DNA from 3 places in the Fictibacillus sp. b24 genome. Region 1 is predicted to be linked to each of the others. Evidence: riboswitches for the same ligand, from Rfam matches in the RefSeq annotation. Region 1 holds a riboswitch; each other region holds the start of a gene.
What was found. Region 1 has a riboswitch for S-adenosylmethionine ahead of metK (methionine adenosyltransferase). Riboswitches for the same ligand answer to the same signal wherever they lie in the genome.
Positions count from the first base shown of each region.

Region 2: it holds a riboswitch for S-adenosylmethionine, as region 1 does, so the genes downstream of both, QUF49_RS09410 (DUF2292 domain-containing protein) here and metK (methionine adenosyltransferase) in region 1, are expected to answer to the same signal.
Region 3: it holds a riboswitch for S-adenosylmethionine, as region 1 does, so the genes downstream of both, QUF49_RS00480 (methionine ABC transporter ATP-binding protein) here and metK (methionine adenosyltransferase) in region 1, are expected to answer to the same signal.

Region 1 is NZ_JAUCES010000005.1:1,112,654-1,123,537, reverse strand. Features, by position in the region: gene QUF49_RS05665 (glycosyltransferase family 4 protein) at 1-1,151, shown strand, start outside; gene metK (methionine adenosyltransferase) at 1,438-2,643, opposite strand; SAM riboswitch class I at 2,806-2,936, opposite strand; gene pckA (phosphoenolpyruvate carboxykinase (ATP)) at 3,200-4,783, shown strand; gene QUF49_RS05650 (MFS transporter) at 4,918-6,210, shown strand; gene QUF49_RS05645 (TetR family transcriptional regulator) at 6,155-6,769, shown strand; gene QUF49_RS05640 (alpha/beta hydrolase family protein) at 6,784-7,581, opposite strand; gene QUF49_RS05635 (ABC transporter substrate-binding protein) at 7,744-8,691, shown strand; gene QUF49_RS05630 (ABC transporter ATP-binding protein) at 8,709-9,488, shown strand; gene QUF49_RS05625 (ABC transporter permease) at 9,466-10,272, shown strand; gene ytkD (RNA deprotection pyrophosphohydrolase) at 10,281-10,760, opposite strand; gene QUF49_RS05615 (hypothetical protein) at 10,862-10,884, opposite strand, start outside.
Region 2 is NZ_JAUCES010000005.1:1,810,604-1,821,487, reverse strand. Features, by position in the region: gene QUF49_RS09450 (precorrin-2 dehydrogenase/sirohydrochlorin ferrochelatase family protein) at 1-624, opposite strand, end outside; gene QUF49_RS09445 (sirohydrochlorin chelatase) at 640-1,392, opposite strand; gene cobA (uroporphyrinogen-III C-methyltransferase) at 1,393-2,178, opposite strand; gene QUF49_RS09435 (DUF3906 family protein) at 2,191-2,412, opposite strand; gene QUF49_RS09430 (nitrite/sulfite reductase) at 2,428-4,056, opposite strand; gene cysC (adenylyl-sulfate kinase) at 4,082-4,681, opposite strand; gene sat (sulfate adenylyltransferase) at 4,650-5,843, opposite strand; gene QUF49_RS09415 (phosphoadenylyl-sulfate reductase) at 5,869-6,576, opposite strand; gene QUF49_RS09410 (DUF2292 domain-containing protein) at 6,672-6,776, opposite strand; SAM riboswitch class I at 6,903-7,007, opposite strand; gene QUF49_RS09405 (sulfite exporter TauE/SafE family protein) at 7,220-8,116, shown strand; SAM riboswitch class I at 8,159-8,263, shown strand; gene QUF49_RS09400 (homocysteine synthase) at 8,384-9,703, shown strand; gene QUF49_RS09395 (hypothetical protein) at 9,801-9,977, opposite strand; gene QUF49_RS09390 (GntR family transcriptional regulator) at 10,170-10,884, shown strand, end outside.
Region 3 is NZ_JAUCES010000005.1:64,113-74,996, forward strand. Features, by position in the region: gene QUF49_RS00420 (YaaL family protein) at 1-206, opposite strand, end outside; gene recR (recombination mediator RecR) at 223-819, opposite strand; gene QUF49_RS00430 (YbaB/EbfC family nucleoid-associated protein) at 829-1,146, opposite strand; gene dnaX (DNA polymerase III subunit gamma/tau) at 1,161-2,873, opposite strand; RNA gene ffs (signal recognition particle sRNA large type) at 2,980-3,244, opposite strand; gene tadA (tRNA adenosine(34) deaminase TadA) at 3,331-3,831, opposite strand; gene QUF49_RS00450 (cysteine hydrolase family protein) at 4,225-4,836, shown strand; gene QUF49_RS00455 (deoxynucleoside kinase) at 4,949-5,590, shown strand; gene QUF49_RS00460 (deoxynucleoside kinase) at 5,587-6,255, shown strand; gene QUF49_RS00465 (MetQ/NlpA family ABC transporter substrate-binding protein) at 6,305-7,120, opposite strand; gene QUF49_RS00470 (hypothetical protein) at 7,117-7,284, opposite strand; gene QUF49_RS00475 (methionine ABC transporter permease) at 7,372-8,034, opposite strand; gene QUF49_RS00480 (methionine ABC transporter ATP-binding protein) at 8,027-9,040, opposite strand; SAM riboswitch class I at 9,109-9,216, opposite strand; gene QUF49_RS00485 (hypothetical protein) at 9,299-9,457, opposite strand; gene QUF49_RS00490 (hypothetical protein) at 9,536-9,673, opposite strand; tRNA gene QUF49_RS00495 (tRNA-Ser) at 9,892-9,984, opposite strand; gene serS (serine--tRNA ligase) at 10,086-10,884, opposite strand, start outside.

The DNA.
Region 1 (10,884 bases):
TCGCTCTCTTTTCAGATACGTTCTACCCTCAAATTAATGGTGTTGCACGTACTTTAAAAAGACTTACTGATTACATGGAGAAGAATGATGTTGAATATAAAGTGATCATGCCCTCATTAGATGAGCTTCCTAAAATGGAATGTGATCAATATTATGCAATGAAAAGCCTGCCACTCTTTCTATACCCTGAGTGCAGGCTTGCCATTCCCCAACTGCGTGCGTTGAATAGTGAATTGAATAAATTTAATCCAGACCTCCTTCATATAGCTACTCCTTTTACTATTGGTCTATTTGGAATGCGTTACGGCAGGAAAGAGAACATTCCCATGGTCGCCTCTTATCACACCCATTTTGACCGTTACCTTGCATACTACCATCTTGAATTTCTATCACCCTTACTTTGGCGGTACCTTCAATGGTTTCATAGACACTTTGAAAAAAACTTTGTTCCAAGTCAAGAAACACGACAAATTCTGCACAGCAAAAGTTTTAAAAACGTAGAAATATGGTCAAGAGGAGTTGACTGTGCTATGTTCACACCTCATAAGCATGACACTTTCGTTCGAGAAAAATATAAGATCACAGAGAAGTATATCTTCTTGTATGTAGGAAGACTGGCTCCGGAAAAAGATTTAGAGATTCTGCATGAAATGATCAATAAACTGCCACCTGCATTAAGAGAAAATGTTCACTGGCTTATTGTTGGCGACGGTCCTAGCAGACACATTGTTGATCAATGGGAAAAAGAACACCTTAATGTAACATGTGCAGGCTATCTATCTGGTGAAGACCTTGCCGGTGTATATGCGGCAGCTGACCTTTTTGTATTTCCTTCTTCAACAGAAACATTCGGCAATGTTGTTTTAGAAGCAGCTGCATCTGGTTTGCCTGCGATTGTATCTAATCGTGGTGGTGTAAAAGAAATCGTTCAAGATGGGCTTACAGGAAGGATTTGTGAAGCTGGAAACGCAGAATCTTTCATACAGAACACAGTATCCATGTTGGATGACCCTCTGCTCTTACAATCTATGAAATTAAAAGCACGGAATTATGCGCTGACTCAATCTTGGTCAGTCATTTTTGGAAACCTGTTCATGCAATATGAAGAAGTTGCTTACAGACAAAACAAAAGCAAAACCATTATTGCTTAAAAAGAACCTATAAAACGAAGGATTACTCATTTTGAGGGAGTAAATCCTTTTTTTTGTGCTCTTCACTTGACGGTAATAGAGTCTGTTTATCGTTTATTGAGTCTAATTACAAATAATTGAGTCTAATTTTACTTTATTGAGTCTAAATACTAAATAATGAGTCTAATTTTACTTTATTGAGTCTAAATACTAAATAATGAGTCTTTCTTCAAATTTCGACACTTCTGCATGCATGAAAGCATAAAAAAACAGACTCCCTATAGAGGAAGTCTGTCTCATCATATCATTAAATATTAGCTTGTTTTTTAAGCTCTTCTGCTTTATCTGTTTTCTCCCAAGGAAGTTCAACATCTGTACGGCCAAAGTGACCATATGCAGCAGTTTGCTTGTAAATCGGACGACGAAGATCAAGCATCTTGATGATTCCAGCAGGACGTAGATCGAAGTTGTTGCGAACTAGTTCTACAAGAACTTCTTCAGATACTTTACCTGTTTCGAATGTGTTTACAGCGATTGATACCGGTTGAGCAACACCGATTGCATATGCAAGCTGAACTTCAACTTTGTCAGCAAGACCAGATGCAACGATGTTCTTCGCAACATAACGAGCAGCGTATGCAGCAGAACGGTCAACTTTTGTAGCATCCTTACCAGAGAATGCACCGCCACCGTGACGAGCATATCCACCGTAAGTATCAACAATGATCTTACGGCCAGTAAGACCAGCGTCACCTTGAGGTCCACCGATTACGAAACGGCCTGTTGGGTTGATAAAGTATTTTGTGTTTTCATCGATTAATTCAGCAGGAACAACTGGCTTGATTACTTTTTCTTTCACGTCTCTTTGAATTTCTTCAAGCGTGTTTTCCGGGTGATGCTGAGTAGAAATTACAATTGTATCAATACGAACGGGTTTATCGTTCTCATCATATTCAACTGTTACTTGAGTTTTTCCATCTGGACGCAAGTAAGGAATTTCTTCAGACTTACGAACTTCTGTAAGACGGCGAGATAATTTATGAGCTAGTGAGATTGGAAGAGGCATAAGCTCTTCTGTTTCGTTACAAGCAAATCCGAACATTAGACCTTGGTCACCTGCACCGATTGCTTCGATCTCAGCATCTGTCATTGAACCTTCTCTAGCTTCTAGAGCTTGGTCTACACCCATAGCGATATCAGCAGATTGCTCATCGATAGAAGTTAGTACTGCACACGTTTCAGAATCGAAACCATATTTCGCACGGTCATAACCGATTTCTTTAATTGTCTCACGAACTACTTTTGGGATATCTACATAAGTAGAAGTTGTGATCTCACCTGCAACAAGTACTAGACCTGTAGTTACAGATGTTTCACATGCTACACGAGCATTTGCATCATTGGCTAAAATTTCATCTAAAATCGCATCTGAGATTTGGTCACAGATCTTATCTGGATGTCCTTCTGTAACGGATTCAGATGTAAATAAACGACGACTAACTTTTTTGGACAAGTTAATATCCTCCCTTTAACTGCTTTCAGTATGATACGGTACTTTATTCTTATCTATTTTGCACAGTTTATGTTCTTTACTTGAAAAAGGCATAAAAAAAGCCCTTCCCTGTTTCACATACATTCACGAGGGAAAAGGTTTATAAATCCAAATGCCTTCAACCTCTTATTGTCCAAGGTTATTTTCACCTTGCAGGTTAGCACCTTTTCATTTCGAGTGGATCGTAATTCACCACTTTCATGTCGGTTGCTGGGTTTCATAGGGCCTGTCCCTCCACCTACTCAGAATAAGAGTAGCCGTTCTCGAAATATGATAGCGCAATGGTACACCTATGTCAATAGAAAACACTAGGAATATCAATAACTTTTGAGTGCTGAGATGTTATTGTTGAAAGCGTTTTTAATATGATGGATAATACTCGTTGAATTATGATCTTTTTTTGTGAAGTACGAACTTTTTTGATGCGCTTTCATAAAATAGTATACATTATTTAATTTAATGTGTTATACTAATTTTCGAATATATCACTCTAGGATAAAGGATGGTACTGTCTGATATGAATACTTTGGAATTTACGACAACCCTAAATGATCTTGTGACCCGTGGAACAACTCACCAGAACTTACCTGTTCCGGTTTTAGTAGAAAAATCTCTTAAGCGCAAAGAGGGCATCCTGACATCCACAGGAGCACTTCAAGCTACTACGGGGAAATACACAGGCCGTTCCCCTGAGGATAAATTTATCGTTGAAGACGCTTCTGTTAAAGATTCAATTGATTGGGGAAAAGTAAATAAGCCATTTTCACCTGAAAACTTTGATAAATTATACAAAAAAGTACTTCAATACTTAGGCAGCAAAGAGGAATTATTCGTATTCAAAGGGTTTGCTGGTGCAGACCGTGAGTATCGTCTTCCTATTCAAGTTATTAACGAGTACGCTTGGCATAACTTGTTTGCTCATCAAATGTTCGTACGCCCGAACCAAGATGAGCTGGCTGCACACGAATCACAATTCACGGTAGTTTCAGCACCTGGATTCCAAGCAAATCCAGCTGAAGATGGAACAAATTCCGAAACATTTATCATCATATCCTTCGAGAAACGCATCGTACTTATCGGTGGTACAGAATATGCCGGTGAGATTAAGAAATCCGTTTTCTCAGTTATGAATTTCATGCTTCCTGAAAAAGGGATTCTTTCTATGCATTGTTCAGCAAACGTTGGAAATGAAGGGGACGTTGCACTTTTCTTTGGTCTTTCTGGAACTGGAAAGACTACACTTTCCGCAGATCCAAACCGCCGTTTGATCGGTGATGATGAACACGGATGGGCTAACACAGGGGTCTTCAACATTGAGGGCGGATGTTACGCAAAAACAATCGATCTATCTAAAGAAAAAGAGCCGCAAATTTGGAATGCGATTCGTTTTGGAAGCGTACTAGAAAATGTCATGATCGATCCAGATTCCAGAGTAGCTGATTACAAGGACTCTACATTAACAGAAAATACACGAGCAGCTTATCCAGTAGATGCGATTCCAAATATTATTCAACCAAGTGTTGCAGGCCATCCGAACACGATCATCTTCTTAACGGCTGATGCATTCGGAGTATTGCCTCCAATCAGCAAACTAACTAAAGAACAAGCGATGTACCATTTCTTGTCTGGCTACACAAGTAAACTTGCTGGAACTGAAAGAGGTGTAACATCACCACAAGCAACGTTCTCTACTTGCTTCGGTGCACCTTTCCTTCCATTACCAGCAACAGTTTACGCTGAAATGCTTGGAAAGAAAATTGATCAGCACAATGTGCAAGTGTACCTCGTTAACACTGGCTGGTCTGGTGGAGAGTACGGTGTTGGAAGTCGTATGAACTTAGGACACACACGTGCAATGGTGCAGGCAGCATTAGAAGGTGAGCTAGCTTCTGTTGAAACCGTTGTAGATCCTATCTTCGGCCTTCATATCCCAACACATTGTCCTGGTGTACCTGATCAAGTTCTTCAACCGAAGAAAACTTGGGCAGACCAAGATCAATATGATGTGAAAGCAAAAGAACTTGCTGCTAAATTTAAAGCGAACTTCGAAAAGTTCAATTCCGTGTCATCTGAGATTTCACAAGCTGGACCATTGGTATAATAACAAAAAACAGCCTCCCTGTGTAATGAGGGGGCTGTTTTTTTGTATTTATTGGAAAGTTTTTATTGTAAAATGACATCGGTGTCGATTATAATAGTGACATGGATGTCAATTATATTTTAGGGGCTGATGAATTGGAACAATCTTCAGAAAAACTGCTTCAAAACAAACCGTATCGTTTTTTAATTTCTGCACAGTTAATTTCGAACCTTGGCGACTGGCTCTCTATCCTGGCCATTTTTACTCTTGTAGGGCTAAAATGGAATGCAACACCACTTGAAATTTCTTTGATTGTTTTGTCCCTCGCTATTCCCATGACATTATTAGGACCGATCTCTGGAGTTTTTGCTGATCGTTTAGAAAGAAAATACGTCATGATCGCATCTGATATCGCAAGAGGATTTGTCATTATGGGCTTGATTTTTGCAGATCAATTATGGCACATCTATACGTTATTATTCTTACTTGGGGTATGTTCTTCTATATTTAATCCCGCAAAAAACGGAAAACTTAAGGAAATCGTACCAAATCGGCATATGCAGCAAGCGGCATCTATAAGCTCATTGATTGAAAATGGCACAAAAATTATCGGTCCCGCATTAAGTGGTTTTCTTCTTGTGCTTTGGGATATTAAAATCATCTTTGTCATTGACTCGTTATCATTCTTTCTTTCTGCTCTTCTATTATTTAAAGTCCCAGTCAATCATTCCAAACTCCTCACTTCATCGACAGAAAATAAAGCTTCACAAAGTTTTACAAAAGAATTGAAAGATGGTTTTTTGTTTATAAGATCTGTTCCTTTCATTTTTTACGGAACAATATTAATGGCCGTGATGATGTTTGTGCTGCAGATGGCAGACTCACAGTTTGTTGTTTTATTTAGAGAACTTAAAGAAGTTTCCTCAAGCCTGATTGGAACAGTTATGGCAGCTTCAGGTGCTGGGTTTATTATTTCTGGTCTTTTACTAAGCAAGATCGAGGTAAAGAAAGCAGTGAACAGTATGATAGGCGGTTGTTTCATATTAGGAGCAGGTTTCGGAAGCATTGCTTTACTTACTTATTTCAACTTGCCGCTCCCCTTTGTATGGGCGTCTATCTTGGCCTGCATCGGCTCATTGGGAGCAGGATTCGTCTTTATTCCGTTTCAGTCAACCGTTATGAAGGAAACACCTTCTGAAATGAGCGGACGGACACTTGGCACAATCGGCAGCATCATGATGTTTTCGAGTTTGACAGGACCTCTCGCAGGTGGAATTCTAGGAAACTATTTAGGCGTCGTGCCTCTGTTTCTGGCAGCAGCTAGTGGATTATGCCTCATAAGTATGATAGCCTTTTTCTTAAGAAAACCATTCGGAAAGGAAAAAACAGAATATGTCACCGAAAGTAACAGAGAGTCACAAAGAGCAGCGGAGGCTCAGCATTCTTAATGCGGCTAAAGAGATATTTGCTAAAAAAGGATACGAAGCTTTTGTTATGCAAGATGTAATCGATGCTGTTGATTTGAGCAGAGGTGGCGTGTATTCTTATTTTTCCAATAAGGAAGATTTGTTTGAATCCGTCTTGCAGTCCATGAATGAATCGTTTAGTAATGGGGTTAAACAACTAGCTGATACCGATTCGATCTGGCAATCTCTTTTAAACGAATTTGAGAGCTATAAGGAGATTGAGGACAAACAAGATTCGATTACAGCTGTGCAAATTGAATTCTTTCTGATCAATCGAAGAGTACCAGAAAAAGCTGCTTATTTTAAAAATCGTTACAAATATGCGATTGATCAATTTGTTTGGCTGTTTCAGCAAGGGGTAGAAAAAGGAGAGTTCCAGCCAAAGTATCCTCTAGAATCAATCGCAAGATATTATATAACGTTTAACGACGGCATTCATATTTCAACCGTATTTGTTTCAAAACAAGATATTGATTACAACCAGCAAATTGACCTCTTCCTATCCCAAATCTCATACATGCTAGGCGTTAAACAAGAATAAACAGGAGCTGATTCTCATTCAGCTCCTGTTCCATGTTCCTTCATCCATTCGCATAACGCGTATGTAATTTTCCGGTTTTCTTTCGGCGGGAAGTAGTGCGTGTATTCGGGGTAGATCCAGGTTTCACATGGCTTCCCTAGCTCTTTTAACCTTTTTTCAATTTTACGTGTATGCTCCACACTTACGTTTTCATCTTTCATCCCGTGAATACAAAGCAATGGTGCCTCTAGTTCCCCTATATAATAGAGCGGTGATCTCCATTCAAATTCTTCCGGATATTTTTCTGGTGTTCCTCCAATAACCCGCTTCATCATTCTTCGTAAATCTTCTCTCTCTTCATACGTGATAGCCATATCCGTCACACCGCCCCACGTTACTACAGAGCGAATCTCAGGAAACTTTATAGCCGTAAAAAGAGCCATCGGTCCTCCCCTAGAAAAACCAAACACATGAATGTTATTTTCATCAACTTTTGGAAACTGTTTTAATACTTCAAAAGCAGCAAAAGCATCTGTTCGGTCTTCTCCAGCAAAATCCTCATTCCCCTCTCCGCCTTGGTTGCCTCGATAATAAGGTGCCATTACAATAAAACCTTGAGAAGCGAACTGAATGATTCGTGCAATTCTTACCATCCCTACCGATTTAATTCCGCCTCGAAGGTATAAAAACCCCGGGAAAGGTCCTTTCCCTTCTGGCAATGCTGCAAGTCCTTTAATTTTTAATCCATCATTTAAATAAGTGACAACATACAACCGAATTGTAGGATGTGGGGAAGGAAATCGATGCCACTCTATCATTTTTGCTTTTTTCATTCCAACACTCCTTGAAGTTTTAGTAGGCAAACACACATTTACAGCAATCACATACATTATTACATAAAAGTCATGACTTCATCCCTATTTGCAGGAGGATCAAATATGAAACTGATTAAAAGAAAATTAAGCATACTGTTCACATGTTTACTAGCCTTCTCCATGCTCTTAACAGGGTGCAACACTTCAAGCCCTAAACAAGAAAAAGTACGAATTGCAGAAGTAACCCGCTCTATCTTTTATGCCCCTCAATATGTTGCAATTGAAAAGGGATTTTTTAAAGACGAAGGTTTGGATGTAGAGCTAACAACCACTTGGGGCGGCGACAAAACGATGACTGCGTTATTGTCAGATGGTGCAGATGTTGCACTTGTTGGTTCTGAAACAACGATCTACGTACATGCTCAAGATTCTACAGATCCCGTTATTAATTTTGCACAGCTAACGCAAACAGACGGTACTTTTTTAGTGGCGCGTAAAAAACCAGAATTCTTTTCATGGGATCAGTTAAAAGGCAGTACGTTCTTAGGACAGCGTAAAGGCGGTATGCCGCAAATGGCTGGTGAATTTGGCCTTAAGAAGCATGGTATTGATCCCAAAAATGACTTAACGATGATTCAGAATATTGATTTTGCTAATATCGCTAACGCTTTTGCATCAGGCACAGGTGATTATGTTCAGCTATTCGAGCCTCAAGCAAGTCTTTTTGAACAAGAAGGAATCGGACACATCGTGGCATCGTTCGGAGCCGAATCAGGTAAGATTCCTTATACAACCTTTATGGCTAAAGAAAGCTACATGAAAGAAAACAAAGAAACTTTAGAGAAGTTTACAAAAGGTTTATATAAAGCACAACTCTGGGTCGAAAACCATTCTGCTGAAGAAATAGCTAAAGTGATCGCACCTTATTTTGAAGATACCCCTGTTGAACTAATCGAAACAGTTGTTGACCGCTATAAGAGTCAGCACAGCTTTGCGCTCAATCCTATTTTAGATGAAGAAGAATGGAATAATCTTCAGACGATTATGGATGAAGCTGGAGAGCTACCGAAAAAAGTGGATTATAAAGTTCTAGTAGACACTTCATTAGCAAAAGAAGCCATTAAATAAGTTCAGGAGGGATCGTCGTGGCTTTTTTACAACTAAAATCAGTCGGTCAAACCTACTTTTCTAAGACCTCTGCCACAACGGCCTTGGAAGATATAACGCTTTCTGTCAGTGAGGGAGAGTTCATTTCCATACTTGGACCAAGCGGGTGCGGTAAATCCACACTTCTATCCATTATTGCAGGCTTGTTGCTTCCGACCGTGGGTTCTGTCATGGTAAACAACCAGCAGATTACTCAACCACATCCAAAAATAGGCTATATGCTGCAACAAGATTACTTGTTTCCGTGGAAAACCATCGAGGATAATATTACGCTTGGTTTAAAACTGAGGAATCAATATTCTTTCGAACACATTCAAGCAGCATTCACATTATTAAAAGAAATTGGCTTAGACCATACAAGGAGCAAATATCCTTCGGAGCTTTCTGGTGGGATGAGGCAGAGGGTGGCACTTGTTCGAACATTAGCCACCCAGCCTAAGCTGCTTTTACTTGATGAACCTTTTTCTGCACTTGACTATCAAACGAAGTTAAAGCTCGAGGATCTTGTATCTTCCACTCTAAAAGAACACGGTAAAACCGCTATTCTTGTAACGCATGACATAGGCGAAGCGATTGCAATGAGCGACACAGTTATCTTGTTATCAAGCAATCCAGGACGAATCTTCCGGACATTTAAAATCCCAGATACATTAAGAACTCTCCTGCCCTTTGAAGCACGACAGCATCCAGACTTTTCTGCAACCTTTCAGCAAATATGGGAGGAGTTGGAGCACATTGAACAAAACGATAAAGAATGAAAAACACAGAGAATATCTCCAATCTTTAAAAAAAGAGAAAAGAAACATCCGATTTGTTCAGCTGCTCATGTTCATTAGCTTTTTTCTAATATGGGAAATCTTTTCATTTAAAGGATGGATTAATCCTTTATTGTTCAGTTCACCTACAAAAATATGGGCTCTATTTCTTGAAAAAGCAAGCGATGGTTCGTTATATATTCACGTTTTTTTCACCCTTGGTGAAACCGTATTAGGATTTATTCTAGGAACTTTGTTAGGCACATTGCTTGCAGCTTTACTTTGGTGGTCACCATTTTTATCAAAGGTACTGGATCCTTATCTCGTTGTGTTAAACGCTATGCCGAAAGTAGCATTAGGACCAATATTAATCGTTGCGATCGGTCCGAACTTCGGGTCAATTATCGCAATGGGAATCCTCATTTCGATTATTATCACAACACTCGTTGTATACACGGCATTTCAAAATGTTGATGCTAATTACATTAAAGTAATTCGATCTTTTGGAGGAAAAAAAAAACAGTGCTTTAAGGAGGTTATCCTTCCAGCCTGTTTTCCGAATATCATATCATCTTTAAAAGTAAATGTTGGGTTATCATGGGTAGGGGTAATTGTTGGTGAGTTTCTCGTTTCAAAACAAGGATTAGGATATATGATTATCTATGGATTCCAAGTCTTTAATTTTACCCTTGTCCTAATGAGTCTTCTCATAATTGCTGTAATGGCAACCGTTATGTATCAAGGAGTAGAATTGTTAGAACGAAGACTTATTAAGCATCGCTCATAATTAAGAAATCAGGCCAGGGAATGTTTGAGTGCATATTTCATGCTCTCACTCAAAACCTGGTCTTTCATCATAAAACTAAACGATTTATTCGTAGATACATCTTCAGGCAGCTCGCTCATTAACACAGGCCCATTCGTTTCGAAATACCGGTTTTTTAGTAGGATTTTATCTACTGTTGCAACATATATATTCTTAATAATCTTTCCGCCTTTTCCATCCACGTAATATTGACCAATATATTTTAGCTCGGAAACTCTTCCACCGGTTTCTTCAAACACTTCACGAACCGCGGCTTCATCTGCGGTCTCGCCCGGTTCTACTTTTCCACCTGGAAACTCAATACCACGCCTTGGATGCTCTGTTAACAACCATTGATCTTTAAACTTACACAAACACCAAACGTGTTTAGGTGTTTCCGAAAAGGGGTGGTCTGAAAACGACAATTGTACAGTGTTGTTATAAAAATCCTTAAACGTAATTATATCCATCACACTACTCCATCTCGACTGTTTCCTTTATTGTAAAGTTCACAACATTTAAAGTCCATTTGTTTTAATCGTGAAAAAACATGGGAAGGGAAACCCCATGTTTAATCAACAGATGCAAATGTAA
Region 2 (10,884 bases), 700 kb from region 1:
TTTACTAGCTAGGTTTCGATCAACTTTGTTCATTAGTGCCTGTTTATAGACATTTTGTTTTTCTTTATCATATAAAAAGCGGGAATCAGTTAGCTCTCTTAATAATGATCTTCGGCAAGCTTGCGGAAATTCCCTTTTTATAATTGCTCTGCATTCAAATAAAAAATCTAAATACGTTTCATAGTCTTCACTGTACGTTTGCTGCAGCTCTTTTTTTATTGATTTAGAAAGAATGGGACTAGCTCCTGAAGTAGAAACAGAAAGTACAAGCTTTCCTCTTTTTACAACACTCGGAACAATAAAGTTTCCTAATTCCATATGATCAGCCACATTTACGAGCTGATTCGGCTTTGCATGAGAAGCAATCCAAGAGTTAGTTTCTTTAGAGTTGGTTGCCGCAATGATTAGGAATGCTTCTTCCAAATCTACACGTTTCACTTCTCTTTCAATCCAAGTCAGCTTTTGTTCAAAATGCCATTCCTGAATCTCGTTAACAGCTGCTAGACTGATTACAGTAATTATAGCTTCTTCATTTAATAAATCTTTAATTTTACGATAAGCTACCAAACCCCCGCCTGCTACAATAACAGTTTTACCAGACAAGTTTACATGGATGGGATACATAGCATTCCTCGCTTTTTAAGAAAATGCATATTTCTTAGTCTCAAGTGTTTCATTGATACGTGTGAGTAAAACTTCTTTTAGGATCGGATGGTAGCCGAGCGTCTCACAAAGAGTTACGGTTTGTTTAGATTGTTGCTGATAATGGCTTATCGTACGTTTCATCCCGTTTATTAGTAGCCCTGAAAATAGAAGATACGGCACAACGATGACTTGGTCGTATAACTCGCGACTATTCCATAGAGCTTCCTCAAAGCTTGGGAATGAACCAGTTAGAAAACAAGCTTGAATACTAGGAATTCCGTAATGGTTTTGAACGTTAAACGCGATCTTCTCTAAGTCCCGCTTTACATCTGGATCGGTGCTGCCTCTGCCTACAAGGAGAATATGTGTATTTTTCTTTAGATTGATCGCACTGTTCATAATTCTCTCCCACAATAAATGCGGAATGGCTTCATGTACACCGAAGGGCCGCCCGTAAATCACTTCTACTCCTGGATATTTATTCTGCAAGTGGTGAAGTTCTTTCGGAATATCCATTTTTATATGATTAGCACTTAATAAGAAAACAGGAATAACAGAGATACTCGTCGCACCTTTTTGTATACACGTTTCAAACCCTTGACCTATAGATGGTTCAGCAAGCTCTAAAAAACAGATCTCTTTTATTGAAACATCAACTTGTGCCATACAAAGTCTCACAAATTTTTCCGCTTCCATTCGTCCTTTTTTTAGTCTTGTGCCATGACAGATAAAGAGCAATGCCTTCATTTACAAAGCCTCTCTTACTGCAGCAAGGTTGCTCGGTTCTTCATGCAGCTGTTCAAACCATTTCAGTTCACTGCGAAGACGAACAACTTCACCGACAATAATCATGCTCGGATTCTCAATTTGTTCTTTAACCACGATTTCCTCAATCGTATCCAGTGTACCTGTAACGGTTCGTTGACTTTCTAAAGATCCCCATTGAACAAGGGCAACTGGTGTTTCTTTGCTTTTTCCGTGTTTCGTCAACTGCTTGCAAATATAACCTAGGCTGCCCACTCCCATATAGATCGCTAATGTATCAATACCGTTCGCTAGACTCTCCCATTTCAGTTCATCTTCTTCACCTTTTTTACGATGACCTGTAACGATCGCAAAGCTTGAAGCGATGTTTCGATGTGTAACAGGAATACCTGCATAAGCTGGTGCTGCAATGCCTGATGTTATTCCAGGAATCACCTCAAACGGAATACGACTTTTTGCAAGCGTTTCTGCTTCTTCTCCCCCTCTACCAAACACAAATGGGTCTCCGCCTTTTAGCCGCGTAACTACTTTTCCTTTCAAAGCATGTTTGACTAAAAAGCTATTAATCGTTTCTTGTTTCATAAAATGGTAGTTTGGCAGTTTACCACAATATATTAAATCGCAATCCGGTTTTGCATAAGAGAGCAGTTCTTTGTTTACTAAGCGATCATATAAAATAACGTCTGCTTCTTCTATACAACGAAGACCTTTTACAGTTATCAATCCCGGATCACCCGGTCCAGCTCCGACAAGATATACTTTTCCCATCATCATCACTCCTTAAGGATTTAATATCGTTTCACGTTCATAAAGCACGAACCCGTTGCCCGTACGAATTCTTTTCTTTTCATAAAGAGAGATCTCGTCAACATCAGGCTGTTTCAAAAAATATTTCTCAAGTTCTATGTCAACTAATTGAAAAGCCTGTTCATCTGTAGAAGCGGCTATCACAACAGGAATAATCGTTGATTTTGAAATCACTTCAAATCTGTAAAGATACATGGCGAGACCCCCATTTTATGAGACTTTTTCTTCTAATTCTTCAGCAATCTGGTCAATATTACTTTGAAGCTGTTGTATACCAACTCGGTCTATATATTCAAAAAAGGTTTCTGATGGAAGTTTCGCAGCTTTAAAAGTTTTAAGAAAGCGCAGCAACACTTCATCAAGCAAATCCGCATGAAACTTTCCTTTTAGCTTTTCGTTAAACTTTCCTCCATCATCAAGTGTGCCTCCAACATAAATCTCAAAGGCTTGAACCATCTTTTTCTCTTTTGTTTTTAACAGTACGCCTTGTAGGCCAATATCTGCGATCTGACGCTGACCGCATGAGTTAGGGCAGCCTACCATATGAATTCTAACGGGAACGTCCAAGGCTATTCTTTGATCGAGAACTTCTGCGATTCGGCGCATCCGCTCTTTCGTTTCAACGAGCGCTAAATTGCAATACTCGATTCCAGTACAAGAAACGGAATGCCCAATAAAAGATAAGGGCTGTGTGGTGATGCGTTTGAAAATACCCTCTTGTAAAAGCAACTCGACGTTTTCGTGTTTAACGTTGGGAATAATCAAGTTTTGAGAATTTACCGTTCGAATTTCACCGTTTCCGTATTTCTTTGCAATTTCAGCAAGCTCTAATACTTCATCAGCATGAAGTCGTCCAACAGGTACGTTAAAACCGATATAACTTAACCCTTCTTGCTTTTGTGGATGAACACCATAGAAGTAGCCTCCGTTCCACTTTTTAAGCGCATCTTTTCCTTTAGAGTGAAGGGGTCCAGTGTATTCTAATAGTTTTTCTTTAAATTTTTCCGGTCCCCAATCCGCCATCAAAAATTTAAGGCGCGCAAGGTGACGCTTTTCCCGATATCCGTAGTCACGGAAAATCGTAGTAATCGCGATAGAAACCTCTTTTACTTGATGCGGTTCAATAAACACATCAAGCGGCTGTGCTAAGAATGGTCTAGATGATAGACCGCCGCCGATTTTTATATGAAATCCTGGAATCTCTTTATCTTTAACCTCTTTATAAGCGGGCGTAAATGCCACACAGTTAATTTCAGCATGAGCACTATTGTTCACATTTGAACTAATGGACATTTTGTATTTTCTCGGCAAGTTAGAGAAATCTTCATTATGCTGAAAGAACTCGTATACTTCTTTTACGATCTCTGTTGTATCGAATAGTTCATATGGATCGATGCCTGCAATTGGATTTCCCATAATGTTTCGCGTAATGTCTCCACATGCTCCAGCGCTCGATAACCCAACCGCTTCCAACCGATTAAAAATGTCAGGAATCTGTTCAATCGTCAGCCAATGAAACTGGATAGCTTGTCGCGTCGTTATATCAAAGACAGACCTGCCATAATCTTTGCAAATATGGGCAAGAGCTTTAACTTGTTCATAGTTTAAAATTCCTGAGGGAACATTAACCCTCATCATAAAGTATCCGTCTTCTTTAGGACGCTGCAGATAAAGGCCAGCCCACTTGAAACTATCCCATTCTTCTTTCGGAATAGAAGAAAAGCCATTTTGTGCGTAATGAGGAATATCTTCAAATATTTTCAAGCCATCTTTTACGAGCTTTTTTTGTTCTGTTTTATTGATTTTCGGATTATCTGCCCACGCTTTTTCATATGCCATCGTTTTCGATCTCCTTTATCGTTAGTTAAATCAACTTCCTGTTTTTTAAATAGTTTAAGATGATTTCAACACTCTCAATAACACCTTGTTCGTTTGTATGAATGGTAAGAGCAGGTGATATCGGTTCTTCGTAAGGTGAATCAATTCCAGTAAAGTCACGGATTTCACCTTTTCGCGCTTTGCTGTATAATCCCTTTGGATCCCTTTTCTCACATTCTTCAATTGGACAAGCAATAAAGATTTCAACAAACTCTTCTTCTGAAACAATTTCCTTTGCCTTCTCTCGATCTTGTATGAATGGCGAGATAAATGCTGTCAGCACAACGGTTCCATTATCTACAAACAGCTTGGAAACTTCAGAGATTCTGCGAATGTTTTCCGTTCTGTCCTCATCGGAAAAGGATAGATCACGGTTTAAACCATTACGTATGTTGTCTCCATCGAGTACATAGTTACGGATGTCACGATCGTACAGTTCTTTTGCAAGTGCATTAGCAATGGTTGACTTTCCAGAACCAGAGAGTCCAGTAAACCAAAGAACAAAACTGGAATGATTATTTTGTTTTCTTCTATCTTCTTTTGTAATCGAGCTATCATGCCAGATGATATTGTGTGGTTTGTTCATTTGAATCTCCTTTTCGCTCTTTTTCTTCCTGTTCTCTTAGCCCTTTTATTAAGACTTCTACTACTTCTTTACGGCTAAAAGTGCTAGGCGGCAGTTCACCATTACGAAGCAGCTCTCGTACCTTTGTTCCAGATAGAATCACATGATCTTCACTTGAGTGAGGACACGTTTTGGAAGAGGCCATTGCTTCACATTTTTTGCAGAAAAAGCTGTGTTCAAAGAAAAGTGTTTGTATTCCAATCTCATCCTCTGTAAACTGTGAAAAGATTTCTTGTGCTTCGTATGTCCCGTAATAATTACCTACTCCTGCATGATCACGGCCAACTATAAAATGTGTGCAGCCATAATTTTTTCTAACGAGAGCGTGGAAAATCGCTTCACGAGGACCTGCATAGCGCATGGCGGCTGGAAACACAGCTAGGAAGACACGATCACTCGGATAATAGTTTTTCAAAAGAACATGGTAGCTTTCCATTCGAACATCGGCTGGTATATCATCAGACTTTGTTTCACCCACGAGCGGGTTTAAGAAGAGACCATCCACTGTTTCAAGCGCTGTTTTTTGGATATATTCATGTGCACGGTGAACGGGATTTCTCGTTTGAAAACCAACAACGGTTTTCCAACCCAAATCCCTAAAAGTCTTTCTCGTATCACTAGGATCGAGATGATAGGCTTTACATTCTTTCTTCTCAGGACGTTTAACAAGCGTGATGTCTCCGCCTATATACACAGAAGGACGATCCAGCAATTTCTTTACACCAGGGTGATCGTAATCCGTAGTTTTGTAGACTTTCTCTGCTTCTATTTGCTTAATGGGAGAATAGATATCTCCAACCAGCAGGACACCGTAAGTATCTCCTTCGTACGTTAATCGAACTTCTTCACCTGTGCTGAGTCCTTCAGCTGTTTCACGATTAACGGGTAACGTGATCGGAAGACTCCAAACCGTACCATCACTTAGCCTGATATCATGAACAACAGATTGATAGTCTTCTTGATTTAAAAATCCTGTTAACGGACTATATGCTCCTATAGCTATTAATTCAAGATCACTAAGTGCTGTCGCATCGAGAGTGATTTCTTTTTGTATGTGGTGATATGATGTGTCAGGCTGATAACGATTAATCAGTTTTCCCCCGTGGGGCAGTATTGTACTCATACGTTCTCTCCTCCAGATCATCTTTTTATTGGCTTTGATGAAGTCCGCATTCTAGCTTCTCAGTCCCTGACCATCGTCCAGAACGAAGGTCATCTGCGGTTTTTGCTGTCTGTGTACATGGCTCGCATCCTATACTCGGATAGCCGTTATCGTGAAGTTTGTTATACGGCAAATCATTTTTGTGTGCGTAACGCCAAATGTCTTTCCAAGTCCAATGAATGAGCGGGCAAATCTTAATACTTTTAAATCGTACATCCCGGTTAATGAATTGCGTGTTTTGCCGGGTAGGAGACTGTTCACGGCGCAGTCCAGAGAGCCAGGCAGTCACTCCGTTTAGCTCCTCTTCTAAAGGAATTACTTTTCTAATCGCGCAGCAGTGATTCGGATTAACTTTCCATAGCTCATCACCATGTTTGTTTGCTTGTTCTTCTAGTGAGAGAGCTGGGGACTTCAGTTTGATGCGAAGTGAAGGGTATCTTTTCTTAGCTGCCTCGATGACTTCATACGTTTCTTGAAAATGAAGGTGCGTATCTAGAAACACGATTTGTGCATCTGGCTTCACTTGATGAACAAGATCAACTAGGACGCTTCCTTCTATACCAAAACTGCAAGCATAAACCAGCTCCTCGTTGTATGTTTCATAAGCCCACTTCAAAACATTTAGTGCGCCTTTTGTAGAGTTTTCACTATCAAAATCTTGAGTTTTGTCCTCCCATGTCTCGTATGTTAGCAATGCCTTACCTCCTTTTTGCCATCAAAAAAGCGGCTTTAACGTTTTTAGGGCTGTGCCCATTCGTTAAAACCGCCTCTAGTTTTCTAGTCAGCGCATTATTTAATTCTTACCTTCTCGTTTTTTTCAAGCTGAATTACTTTTCCATCTTGCACGATCAAAGTAATGGATCCAAATTTGATATTGCTCAGCATTTTTTGCAGCTGAGGAAGAAAATCGTTTGCACTATTTTCGTTCGCCACTCCACTGCCTCCCTTTTTAAATCAAATATCTCTTACAAAAACAAAAAAACCTTCCCATTTCGGAAAGATAGTGGAGGTAAACGTATTACCTTATCTTCCAAAATGTAAAAACATTCTGCTGGAGTTAGCACCTTACGATCGCAGGTTGCCGGGTTTCATCGGGCCAGATCCCTTCACCACTCTTGATAAGAGTTTAATTTTTAAAAATCATATCACATCTGAAGGGGATATCAAGACCTATTTTTTAATTTTTCTTTTTTTACAAAATATTTAAACAAACAGTTGACATTTTGTCTTTTTGGAACATATAGTAATAACTAAAATTTCATCCGCATCGCTGATCGGAAAACCGAAGGCTCTTAACATCACTTGTTAAGGGCCTTTTTATTTTGAGGAGGAAAAGTATGAAAAAGTTAATCGTATTAGCTTTAATCGGACTTGCTGCACAGTTGATTGATGGTTCACTTGGAATGGCATATGGAGTAACTTCAACATCTTTGTTATTAGTAGCAGGGATTGCCCCTGCGGCTGCCTCGGCATCTGTCCATCTAGCAGAAGTCGTTACAACGGCAGCATCAGGAATTTCTCACATTAAGTTTGGAAATGTTGATCGCCAGGTTGTACTTCGTTTAATCCTGCCTGGTTCTATCGGTGCTTTTATAGGAGCATGTTTTTTAAGCAGCCTTCCTGGAGATGTAGTAAAGCCCTATATTTCAATCTTTCTTATTTTGCTGGGTGTCTATATTCTGTATCGTTTTCTTTTTAAGCTTGGTGAAAAACGAGCAGCCGCGAGTAAGCCTTTTACAAAAAAACAACTTCTGCCGCTTGGTTTGTTAGCAGGATTTTTAGATGCTACAGGCGGTGGCGGATGGGGTCCTGTCACAACTCCAGTCCTTATGGCAAAGCAGGATATGAAAACAAGAAAAGTGATTGGTTCTGTCGATACGAGTGAGTTCGCTGTAGCAGTGTCTGCTTCCATCGGTTTCTTTATTTCGCTAGGCTGGGAACAAGTCGAATGGCTTTGGGTAGGAGCCCTAATGGCTGGCGGAGTAATTGCAGCTCCAATTGCAGCTTGGCTTGTCCGCTTGATCCCTTCACATATCTTAGGCGTTCTAGTGGGAGGATTAATCATCATCACCAATATTCGAACACTCCTTCTTACAGTTGGACTGTCTTCCGATACTATGTTCTCAATCTACTTTGTTCTTGCTGCCTTTTGGGCTGTTGGGATTATCTATGCTGTAAAAAGCAATCCTGAAAATAAAAATCCGAAATTTTTAAAAAATTCTGTTGACTATTGATTATGAGCTATGTATTATAAATCTTAATTCAATATTCAAATCTTCTTATCCAGAGAGGCGGAGGGACTGACCCTATGAAGCCCGGCAACCAGCGTACACGCATGGTGCTAATTTCAGCAGAACAATTAACGTTCTGAAAGATGAGACTTCGATCGTGTGAAATCATCGGGACCTCTTCTTTTGGAAGAGGTCTTTTTTGTTGGATAAGTTGAAACTGAATTTAAATTGAATGCTAAAAAATTTAAAATGCTGAGGAGAGATTTGAAAATGAGCGACCAAACTAAAAGCGAAGCAAGACAGTATGGATTTGAAACCATTTCACTGCATGAAGGACAAAAAGTAGATCCAACGACAGGTGCTCGAGCCGTTCCGATCTATCAAACCACATCCTATCAGTTCAACTCTACAGAACATGCGGCTAACTTATTTGCATTAAAAGAGTTCGGGAACATCTACACGCGTTTGATGAATCCGACGCAAGATGCATTTGAGCAAACAATCGCTAAACTTGAAGGTGGTGTTGGTGCACTTGCCCTTGCGTCTGGTCAGGCTGCCATCACAAATGCCATCTTCAATATCGCAGGTTCCGGTGATGAGATTGTTGCATCCACTTCCCTTTATGGCGGGACGTATAATCTTTTCTCTGTAACGCTTCCAAAACTCGGTATCCAAACAAATTTTGCTGAGATCGATAATCTTCAATCGCTTAAAGATGCGATTACGGAAAAAACAAAAGCAGTCTACATTGAGACGATCGGAAATCCCAAAATTGATGTAGCCGATATTCAAGCAATTGCTGACATTGCACATGATGCGGGAGTTCCACTTATTGTAGATAACACACTGGCTACTCCTTACCTATGCCGTCCGATCGAACATGGAGCAGATATCGTTGTTCACTCCGCAACGAAATTTATTGGCGGTCACGGAACATCAGTCGGTGGTGTAATCATAGACTCTGGAAAATTTGACTGGAGCAACGGTAAGTTTCCAGGTCTGACAGAGCCAGATCCAAGCTATAAAGGAATCGTGTACACGGAAGCATTCGGTCCGCTTGCGTATATTTTAAAAGCTCGCGTGCAGCTGCTGCGTGACTTAGGATCTTCCATAGCACCGTTCAACTCGTTCTTATTCATCCAAGGGCTAGAAACGCTAGCTCTTCGTATTGAAAGACACGTAGAAAATACATTAAAAGTAGCAAAGTTCTTAGAAAACCATCCATCCGTTGACTGGGTCAATTATGCGGGCTTACCGAGCAGTCCTTATTATGAACTCGCTCAAAAATACTTGCCAAAAGGAGCGGGTGCAATTCTTACGTTTGGTGTTAAAGGCGGTGTTGAGGAAGGTAAAAAATTAATTGAAAATGTCAGCATCTTCTCTCACCTTGCAAATGTTGGAGATTCTAAATCGCTGATTATCCATCCTGCGAGTACAACACACCAGCAATTATCAGAAGAAGAACAAAGAAAATCAGGTGTTTCACCCGAGTTAATTCGTCTTTCAATCGGTATAGAGACAGTGGATGACCTTATCTATGATCTTGATCACGCACTGAAAGCGATCGCTCTTTCCCCGAGTGGATTGTAATGTTAGAACAGCTCAGAGCATCTTTGCTCTGAGCTGTTTTAATTAAGAATAGTAGGTATACTTCTTTAACTATTATTATAAAACTACTTTTTACCATTCATCGGTCAACGGATTTTACGGTACGTGTTCTCCTATCTATTACACGTTCGCCGATAAAAGTGCTGTGACCACCTGTGAAGTAGTCGATTCCACCTGTACATTCTCCGTGACCACCTGTAAAGTAATCATTTTCACCGGTAGATCCAGCGTGACCACCTGAAACTCTAAAATCCATACCACCGAGAATCCTTCCTTTACAACCGTAGTACTTCTTTTCCCACGTTTACAATCATCATCTTCACCTAAAGCGAACTAGCATCCACATTTTGATTCATAACACTTAAAAATAAAGCGCTTGCATTTTCATAAGCATGTACTATAATACTTGTATACAAGTATACTCGTTCTATTAAAGGAGGTTATTTTATTGAACGAATCAAAGGATTCTCTTTATCCTGCAAAATGGTTATCTAAAGCCTCAACTGGTGAGCGTGTAACATGCGAGCTAAGAATGCGAATCATTTCCGGGCTGATTGAAAGCGGTACCATACTCTCTGAAAATAAATTAGCTGCTGAATATAATGTAAGCCGCTCACCTATTCGTGAAGCGTTAAAGGTTCTTGCAAGCGAAAATCTTATTCGATTAGAACGCATGGGTGCAGTTGTCACTGGAATAACAGAAAAAGAAGTTGAAGAAATATACGATGTACGATTGATGATCGAGACATTTGTTTTTGAACGTCTTGTTAAAAAGGACACTACGGAATTAGTGACAGAGCTCAACAAGATTTTAGAAATGATGCAAATTGCTATGAAATACAAAGACGCGGATGAGTTCGCCTTTCAGGATGTCTTATTTCATGAAACAATCATTCGCGCTATCGATCATTCCTACATTACGATGATCTGGAATAACACAAAACCAGTAATGGAAAGTTTCATTTTATTATCAATGCGCATGCATTTTAATGAAAAGTACGATGATCTTTCCCGTATCATGAAAAACCATGAACTTTATATCGATGCCATCTCTTCAAAAAACAGAGACGTCATGATTCAATCACTGCATCAAAACTTTGATGATGTACAAGGAAAAGTAGATGATCTATGGATGTCACAACAAATGCTATCAAGAGCAAGGG
Region 3 (10,884 bases), 1.0 Mb from region 1:
GTTACGTTTCTTTTTTTCGCTTCTTTTAATAAGAAGAAGTATTTAGATTCTGCTAATTGAAGTTTGAAGATAACTTCTTCCGATGGCTCGACACTGCGTTCGACCATTTCTTTTTGATGCATCCAGTTTACTTTAAGTTCATCAAGACTTTGAAGCAGCTGTTGGTCTCCGGATCGCTTCAAGCGCCCTTTACGGGAAAAAAACATGCAAGCAACCCCTTTGTTAAATTTCTCTTCTTCCTTCAAGCGCTTTAGAAAGCGTTACTTCATCTGCATATTCCAGGTCTCCGCCTACAGGCAGGCCGTGAGCAATACGAGTAATCTTAATACCCGTTGGTTTTATAAGTCTTGCGATGTACATGGCAGTAGCTTCTCCTTCAATATTCGGATCCGTTGCCATAATAATTTCTTGAATACCTTCGTCTGTTAGCCGTTTTAAAAGTTCAGCAACTTTAATATCCTCTGGCCCCACTCCATCCATAGGAGAGATCGCACCTTGAAGAACGTGGTAGAGACCGCGGTACTCTTTCATTTTTTCCATCGCAATAACATCCTTGGAATCATGAACCACACAGATCGTTGTGCGGTCTCTGCTCGAATCGTCGCAGATCATGCAAGGATCACGGTCAGTAATATGAAAGCAGTTGGAACAATAGATGAGCTGACGTTTCGCGTTCACGAGTGCACGGCCAAAGTCCAGCACGTCATCTTCTTTCATTTCCAATACGAAAAATGCCAGGCGAACCGCCGTTTTCGGTCCGATGCCCGGCAATTTCATAAAGCTTTCAATCAGTTTTGAAATCGGCTCAGGATAATGCATGGGAGATCCCTAGAATAATCCAGGAATGTTTAGCCCTTTAGTGAATTTGCCCATGTCCTGTGAAACCATTTCGTCTACTTTTTTAAGTGCGTCGTTCGTAGCCGCTAACACAAGGTCTTGAAGCATATCAATATCATCCGGGTCTACAACTTCCTCTTTAATTACGATATCCACGATTTCTTTGTGGCCGTTAGCTTTTACAGTTACCATTCCGCCGCCCGCTGTTCCTTCAATTACTTTATCCTTTAGTTCCTCTTGCGCCTTTGCCATATCACGCTGCATTTTTTGCATTTGTTTCATCATATTGTTCATATTGCCTTTCATCATCTTACAATTCCTCCTTATTCGTTCTCTTCTTCTTTTATCTCAATTAAATCATCGCCAACCAATTTGATCGCCTCTGATATGAGAGGGTCTTCTGTTTTTTCTTTCTCTTCAGAAGATGGCTGGCCTTGCTGTTGTTCTTTAATGAAATCAGCTTTTAATTTCTGCCATTCAGGATCCAGTATGGATAGCATGGACAGGTTCTTTCCTATTGTACTATAAACTGCGCTTTCAACATAGCTTCTGTTGTTCTCTTGAGATGCCATCTGACGGTGAATTTCATGCTGAAAAGCGAGCAGGAAGATTTGATCTGAACACGCTACGGGCTCAGCACCCGATAGAAGAGCATAAGCACTTACTTTTTCAGAACGAATCTTATCAAGAATTTCTCCCCACATGCCTTTTAGCTGAACAAGGTTTGGCTTCTTCGCTTTCTTAAGCATTTCTTTGACTTGTGTATGCGATGCTCCACCTTGGCCACGGATCACTCTTTTTTCTCTCGGTGCTTCTGTTTCTGCTGGAGCTGATGACCCGTTCGAGACCCATCCGCTTTCTTTCATTTTCTTCAACTCTTGCTCGAGCTGATCGATTCTTTGCATGAGAGGTTCAACAGAGGTATTACCCGACTCAGGTGATGCGCCTTCTTGTTTTTGATAACAAATCTTGATAAACGTCGTTTCTAAAAAGATTTTAGGATGGTTCGTCCATTTCATCTCTTGTTGTGCGGCGTTTAACTGCCCAATGATAGTATAGATGTTTTCAGTAGCTGTAGCTTCCGCCAATTGCGCAAATGATTCATCTGTAGAAACCCGCTCTAACAGCTCTTCTAGTTGTGGAGCTGTTTTATAAAGGAGCATATCACGGTAATAGTAAATAAGGTCTCCTAAGAAACGAACTGGATCTTTTCCTTCTTGCAAAAGTTCTGTTGATAGCGTCAGCGCTTTTGATACATCTTTTTCTAAAAATGCTTCAGCCATGTCAGACAGGTGTTTTTGTGAAGCTGAACCTGTTACAGATAAAACATCTTCCACCCTAACCACATCATCGCTGTAAGAAATCGCTTGATCGAGCAAACTTAACGCATCACGCATGCCGCCTTCTGCAGCCCGGGCAAGTAATTGCAGCGCTTCTTCTTCAACTTCTGTGCCGTTAGCATCTACGATTTGTCTCATGCGTCCGATAATGGACTGTGAGGAAATGCGTTTGAAATCAAATCGCTGACAGCGTGATACGATCGTTGCTGGAATCTTGTGCGGCTCAGTGGTTGCCAGAATGAAAATAACGTGGCTCGGCGGTTCTTCCAGCGTTTTTAATAAAGCGTTAAATGCTCCAGTTGAAAGCATATGTACTTCATCGATGATGTAGACTTTGTACGTGACAGATGACGGAGCAAACTTTACTTTGTCCCGGATATCACGAATGTCATCTACCCCTGTATTAGAGGCAGCATCGATCTCCAGAACATCAGAAATCGTTCCGTTCGTTATCCCTCGGCAAGCATCACATTCATTACATGGCTCCGATATCGGGGCACGCTCACAGTTAACTGCTTTAGCTATAATTTTTGCCGCACTTGTTTTTCCCGTTCCTCGTGGGCCTGAAAACAGGTAGGCATGGGAAAGCTTGTCCTGCATCAGGGCATTTTGGATCGTTTTCGTTATATGTTCTTGCCCGACCATATCTTCAAAGCTCTGTGGCCTCCATACGCGGTAGAGCGCTTGATAACTCATCCCTTTGCCTCCCTTTTAACACTATATTCTTTCTTTATTATACTGAAACATTACAAAAAACTCACCCCTGAGACAAGGGTGAGTTGATGTTTTATATATAAGAATGCCGCGCACCTCTCTTTGGAATAGTCAACCTATGCGTACAAACGCAGTTAGCTCAGTCCAGGTTGCCCCACGGCACACGAAGTGGTCCACTTACTGCTGCTTCCTTCCGGACCTGACAGGGTTCATGGGTCTCCGTTGCGCAGGACCCGGACATCAACACCACTTACGTCCGTCAGACCATACGTTGAACTAGCCGAGGAGAGGAATTCAACCTCGCTACAGCGGATTGCGAGTACAGGGCACCGCTACCTCCCCATCTAGCGCGACAAAGTGTATAACATTGTTAGATGCACAATCGAATGTGCAAGAATTAGTATACTATGCCTATAAAAAAAAATCAACCGTACAAGCTCTAAAGCTCCTTCTTTCTCTCTTCCTTTTCCTTCCTTTTTCTGTCACGAAGGTTTTTAAAAAAACTTGAAAGAATCTGACCGCACTCCTCCTCTTTAACACCCGAGGTCACTTCACATTGATGATTAAAGCGATGTTCTTGCAAAAGGTTCATCAACGTCCCTGCGCATCCTCCTTTAGGATCAGCCGCTCCATAAACAACTCGGCTTACCCTTGAGAGAACGATGGCTCCTGAGCACATCGCACAAGGTTCAAGTGTTACGTAAAGTGTTGTTCCTTCTAGTCTCCAGGCATCCGTTTCCTTGCAAGCTTGATCGATCGCTAACAGCTCCGCATGCGCAATCGCTCTTTGTTCCGTTTCACGCAGGTTATGAGCTCTTGCCAATATATGATCATCTTTTACTAGAATAGCGCCGATTGGAACTTCTCCGATATCCGCTGCTTTTTCCGCTTCCTTTAAAGCAAGCTCCATATAATATTCGTCTTTTTCTAAGATCTCCATAAATTCGCTCCAAAGTTTTAGTTGTAAGAGATTATACAAGAGGTTTTGCTAATAATAAAGAAAGGAATGATTTTTATAAAAGGCTGTTTTGGGAATCAATGTTGATTTTGAAAGTGGTTGATCTCCGTTTCAGGTGCTTCGCTTTCCGCGGGGCAGGCGGTGAGCCACATTCGATCGTTTCACTTTTAAGTGTCTCACCTGCCCGCCTGTCCCGCAGGACAAGGAAGGCTTCGGCAGCGACACATCGCACGAAGAAAATTTGAGTTTAATTTTCGAGGAGTCTCACACCTTACACTACAACCAACTTATCTGTGAAGAGGGAAAAATATTAAAGCAACATTCTTTATATAAAATTACTTAGAAAAGAAACTAAAAGAAAGTGAGGGATATGTTTTGGCACATCAACAGAATAGTGAGACGAAAATTCCTGTCGCTTTGCTTATTATTGACGTGATTAATGACTTTAATTTTCCTGAAGCGCCGCTTTTGTTAAAAACTTCTGAGCCGATAGCCGATAAGATTGTTGATTTAAAGAAACGGTCAAAAGAAGCAGGCATACCTATCATCTATGTGAATGACAATTTTGGACAGTGGCAGTCAGACAAGCAAAGACTTGTGGAATACTGTTCGGCACAAGCTGGAGGGGAGTTTGTGACAGCATTACAGCCGGACGAAGACGATTATTTTGTTATTAAACCGAAGCACTCTGGATTTTTTTCGACACCTTTATCAACTTTATTAAATGAGCTGGGTATACAAACGCTGATCCTATGCGGCGTAGCAGGCAACATCTGTGTCCTTTTTACCGCTAATGACGCTTATATGCGAGGCTTCACTCTTCATGTACCGTCTGACTGCTCAGCCTCTAATATAGAAGAGGATAACGAAAGAGCATTGCTGCTTATGGAAAAGACGTTAAACGCCGATATCGCTGCAAGTGGTGAGTTAGATCTTCAGGCAATCATAGAACAGGCTGAGAATGATAAACCAAAAACAATGTATTAAGCTGTTTTATTGAAGTTTTTAACCGATAATCTATCCACCTTTTCCAAACGTATGCTACAATATTCTTTGTCTGTAATTTTTCGTTTGTTATTCGAAAGGGAGGAAAAGGAAGATGAGTTCAACCCCCTTTATCGCAGTTGAAGGGCCGATTGGCGTAGGGAAAACATCACTGGCAAAAGCCATTGCAGAGCACTATAACTTTCAATTATTAAAAGAAATTGTAGAGGAAAATCCTTTTCTCGGAAAATTTTACGACAACATTGATGAGTGGAGTTTTCAAACCGAGATGTTTTTTCTTTGCAACAGGTATAAACAGCTTGAAGAGATTAATGGTCAATACCTTTCAAAGCAGATACCTGTCGTTTCTGATTATCATATTTTCAAGAACCGTATTTTTGCTGGTCGTACGTTAAAAGACGGTCATCTTCACAAATATATGCAGTGTTTTGATATCTTAACAGAAGATATGCCTGTACCAAATATGATCATATACTTAAATGCGAGTCTAGATACACTTTTAGACCGTGTTCGTAAGCGCGGACGATTTGTTGAGCAAAACATGGAGCCAGCTTATTTAGAACAACTTGCAGCTGATTATGATACATTTATGTCTGCCTTTAAGAAAGAGCACCCTGAGATTCCGGTGCTGACCTTCAGTGGAGACGAATTAGATTTTGTTGCGTATGAAACGGATAAAGAGAAAATCTTTTCCTTAATCGATGCAACTTTGAAAAAAGGAGAAGTTGCGCGATGAACAAACTAATTCAATACGGCATTCCAAATGATGCTGTCATTACAGTAGCAGGGATGGTCGGAGCAGGTAAATCGACCTTTACAAATGCACTAGCTGAAAAATTAAAGTTTCGTACATCCATGGAAAAAGTCGATAACAACCCATACTTAGAAAACTTTTATCATGATTTTAAACGCTGGAGTTTTCACCTGCAGATCTTCTTTTTAGCTGAGCGATTTAAAGAGCAAAAAAGAATGTTCGATTATGGCGGAGGATTCGTGCAAGACCGTTCCATTTATGAAGATACAGGGATCTTTGCACGTATGCACTTTGATAAAGGGAATATGTCAGAAGTGGATTATGAAACATATACTCACCTTTTTGAAGCGATGGTCATGACACCGTACTTTCCACAGCCGGATTGTTTGATCTATTTAGAAGGTTCTCTTGATGATATTCTAGCTCGTATTCAAAAACGCGGCCGCAAGATGGAGCAAGAAACACCTGTTTCTTATTGGGAAGAAATGTACGATCGCTATGAAAAGTGGATTACGTCCTTCAATTCTTGTCCTGTGCTGCGCGTAAACATCAACGACTACGACCTAAGAGAAAATCCTGAATCGATTGATCATATCGTAGAAAAGATTGCACAAAAAATCGAAGCGAAACGAGAAGTTCGCATATAAACATAAAAACCCCGGAACTCAACTCTATGAGTCCGGGGTTTTGTTTTATCTATTTCTTCATCCATTCGGGTTTTCCGAAGCCTTTGAACTCCTTATCAATTACTTCTTCAAACTCTTTGGATTCAACCACTTCTTTAATATCTTTTGCAAAGGTTGATTCTACGTCTTTTGTGTTTACAACAACACGGTTACGGTACGTATCTGGCATATTTTCTAATTGAATGGCATCAAGCAAGTCCATTTTGGCAGCAAGAGCAAAGTTACCAGGAACTGCTGCAACATCCGCACTTTGTACAGCACGTGGAAGCTGGGCTGCTTCTAATGGTTTAAATACTAAGTTCTTTGGATTATCTTGAACATCTTTTTCAGATGCAGTCAGTTGATTAATACCTTCTTTGATCGTAATCAGCTTTGCATCTTCAAGCATGATCAAGGTACGCGCTAAGTTAACAGGATCGTTCGGAATGGCTAACGTACTGCCTTCTTTAATCTCATCAACAGATTTAAACTTATCGGAATATAGTCCCATCGGTGCTGTTGGAACTATGATTACTTCTGAAAGCTTTAAGTTCTTTTCTTTAGCGAAATTCTCCATATAGACTTTGTGCTGAAAAAGGTTAGCGTCCAGATCTCCTTTAGAAAGTGCCATGTTCGGCTGAATGTAATCACTGAATTCGATCACTTTAACTTTATATCCTTTTTTCTCAAGGGAGGGCTTGATCGCTTTGTTGACCATGTCTGTATATGGTCCCGCTGTTGCTCCAAGTGTCACTTCCTTGTCTTTAGATGCATCTGATGATGACGAGCAGCCAGCTAAACCAAAAGCTAGCAGTGCAGTTAGTAGTGTAAGTATGATTTTTTTCATGTTGATCCCCTTTTAAAAATTGTTTTTGAAAATCCTAGATGCTCTTGTATGTTGTTGGTTTCCGTTCCATATGCTCGCTTTCCACGGGGCGTACGGTGAGCCTCCTGTCGCTTTGCGCCATTAGGAGTCTCCACCTGACCGCTCGTCCCGTAGGAGTCTCGCATCTTCCACTTCAACCAACTTATCGATGGTGTATCGTTAAAACCGATTAAAGATAAGCCTTTATCGCCTCTTACCTTTAGTGAAAAAAATTATCTCTTATTCACAGCCTTCGCTGCGCCGTCTCCGATGACTTGCATGAGCTGGACGATGACGATTAGTAAAACGACAGTTGTGAGCATGATCGTGTTGTCGTAGCGATAGTAACCAAAGCGGATTGCGAAGTCTCCGATCCCTCCGCCGCCGACGATACCGGCCATGGCTGAATAGCCAAGTAAGCTGATTGCGGTGACCGTTATCGCCTGAACAATTCCTGGCTTCGCTTCTGGAAGGAGAACTTCCCGAATGATCATCCATGGCGTTGCACCCACTGCAACTGCCGCTTCGATCACTCCTTTATCGATTTCTCGTAAAGAAGTTTCTACGAGCCTTGCAAAGAACGGAATGGCTGCAACTGATAAAGAGACAGATGCTGCTGTTGGTCCAATCGTTGTTCCGGTGATTAATTGTGTTAATGGTAATAAAGCAACTAATAAAATAATGAATGGTACAGAGCGGATCAAGTTCACAAGTATACCCGCTATCTGCTTGATCCACACGTTCTCAAACAACAAACCTTTGTCAGTAACAAACAGGATAATTCCAAGGGGTAATCCCACAATTAATGAAACACCTAGTGATATGGCGACCATATACAACGTTTCAAAAAATGCCTTATTTAAATCTGGCAGAATGTTAAATATTGAATCAAGCAACGTTCTTCACCACCTCAAGATTTTCTATACGGCTTTCAATATACGTAATCGCTCGTTTTACCTCTGTCTCATCACCAATTAGTTCCATAATAAAGATTCCGAGCGGCGTTTCCTGGATATATTCAATCTTTCCGTGAAGGATATTTCCTTTTACTTTAAAGTTTTGGAAAAGCTCAGAAACAACGGCTTCTTCTGCGATCGCTCCCTTAAATTGAATCTTTATCACGGTACCTTTTCTATTCTTCAGTAATGGTTCTGGCAAATCCATCTGTATAACGGAACTGATAAATGTTTTCGTTAATTCTTTTTCGGGATTTGCAAAAATGTTATAAACATCACCTGACTCAATGATCTCCCCATCCTGCATGACAGCCATACGGTGGCAAATCTCCTTTACGACTTCCATCTCATGTGTGATGAGTACAATCGTAATTCCTAACTTTTTATTAATTGATTTTAAAAGTGAAAGGATGGACTTTGTAGTATTCGGATCAAGAGCAGATGTAGCTTCATCACAAAGTAATACCTTCGGGTCATTGGCGAGAGCTCTCGCGATACCGACTCGCTGCTTCTGCCCGCCACTCAACTGAGAAGGATATTGATCTTTTTGATTTTCTAATCCGACCATCTTCAACAGCTCTTGTGTTTTGCGATTGATCTCATCTTTTGTTTTTCCTGCCGCTTTTAAAGCAAACGCGATATTTTCAAAAACGGTTTTTGCGCTGATCAGATAAAAGTGCTGAAAGATCATGCCGATCTTAAGCCGCTCTTCCCGAAGCTCCTTTTTCCCTAACGCGGTTATCGATACTCCGTCGATGAGTATGTCCCCTGATGTTGGTTTTTCCAATAAATTCAGGCAGCGAAGAAGTGAACTTTTTCCGGCACCGCTGTAACCGACAATCCCAAAGATCTCCCCTTTGTCTATTGATAGCGATACATTCTTCACGCCAACGATTTCTTTTCCTTTTGCTTTATATATTTTGGTTACCTCTCTAACCTCGATCATCTGTCTTCCCCCTCAACATATAAAAAAGCCCTCTTCATTCTATGGAAGAGGGCGAATAAGCAATCATCGACTTATCTTCCAGAATGAACCTATCATTCTGCAGGAAGTGGCACCGTTCCATCATGGAGGTTGCCGGACGTCATAGGGCCTGATCCCTCGGTCTCTCTTAATAAGCATTTCATATTGAATTAAGTATAGTTGTCATCATACTCCCTGTCTAAAAGTTCTGTCAATACTAAATTTTATCACTTTAAAGTGTTAGCGCTTACATTGCAGTTGTGTAAAGGAAGCTTTTTTAATGGCTGTTTTCGTATTCATTGATGTTTTTGAAAGTGGTTGATCTATGTTCCAGGTGCTTCGCTTTCCGCAGGGCAGGCGGTGAGCCACATTCGTACGTTTCACTCTTAAGTGTCTCACCTGTCTAGTTGCAGTGGCAAGCCACTCGAGGTCAAAAGCTAAATGGTCTACAAGGTAAAGTGCGCCTTGCTAGCCCCTTCACCTTTTGCTTGTCGGGGCTGAACGAGCCACTTCCACTTTTCGGACTGCCCGCCTGTCCCGCAGGACAAGGAAGGCTACGGCAGCGACACATCGCACGAAGAAAATTTGAAGTTCAATTTTCGAGGAGTCTCTCACCTTCCACTTCAACCAACTTGTCATAGAAGCGAATGAAAAAAGATTGAAAAGCATCAATTCTTTATTTAACAGCCATTTAAACTAAAATCAAATCTGATAAAAACTTATTGAGTCAAAAATTATAGAATTGAGTCTTGCTGCAAAAGTCGACACTCCTTCATCAAAAAACACAACAAAAAAACCACCTGATGTAAGATCAAGTGGTTTGAATATGTATATGGAGGAGGTAGAGGGATTCGAACCCCCGCGGGTCGTTAAACCCCTGTCGGTTTTCAAGACCGATCCCTTCAGCCGGACTTGGGTATACCTCCGTGTGACTGACAAGAACTATATTAACATGAGGACGAATATAGTGTCAACGCTTTTCGAGAAAAAAATTCAAAAAAAGAGAGGGGATTTCCCTCTCTTCATTTTACTTAATTACTTCCTTATTACCCATGTAAGGACGAAGCACTTCTGGAATCACAACCGTGCCGTCTTCTTGCTGGTAGTTTTCCAAGATTGCAGCGACTGTGCGTCCGATTGCTAACCCAGATCCGTTAAGTGTGTGAACGAATTCCGGCTTCCCTTTTGCATCTCTGCGGAAACGAATTTGAGCACGGCGCGCTTGGAAATCTTCAAAGTTAGAACAAGAAGAAATCTCGCGGTACTCGCTGTAGCTCGGCAGGTATACTTCGATATCGTATTTTTTAGCAGCTGTGAATCCTAGGTCAGCTGTACACATGCTGAGTACACGGTACGGCAGGTTAAGAAGCTGCAGTACTTTTTCAGCGTGTCCTGTAAGCTTTTCAAGCTCGTCATAAGAATCTTCTGGTTTAACGAAGCGAACAAGCTCTACTTTATTGAACTGATGCTGACGAATTAAACCGCGCGTGTCGCGTCCTGCAGAACCTGCTTCAGAACGGAAACATGCGCTGTACGCTGCATATGTGATCGGCAGTTCTTCAGCTGTTAAAATCTCTTCACGGTGCATGTTCGTTACAGGAACTTCAGAAGTTGGAATTAAGAAATAGTCTTCTTCGCGAATTTTAAACGCGTCTTCTTCAAACTTTGGCAGCTGTCCTGTACCTGTCATGCTTTGACGATTTACCATGTACGGAGGAAGAACCTCTGTATAACCGTGTTCGTCTTCGTGAAGGTCCATCATAAAGTTAATTAAGGCACGCTCTAATCGTGCTCCAAGACCTTTGTAGAAAGCGAAGCGGCTGCCA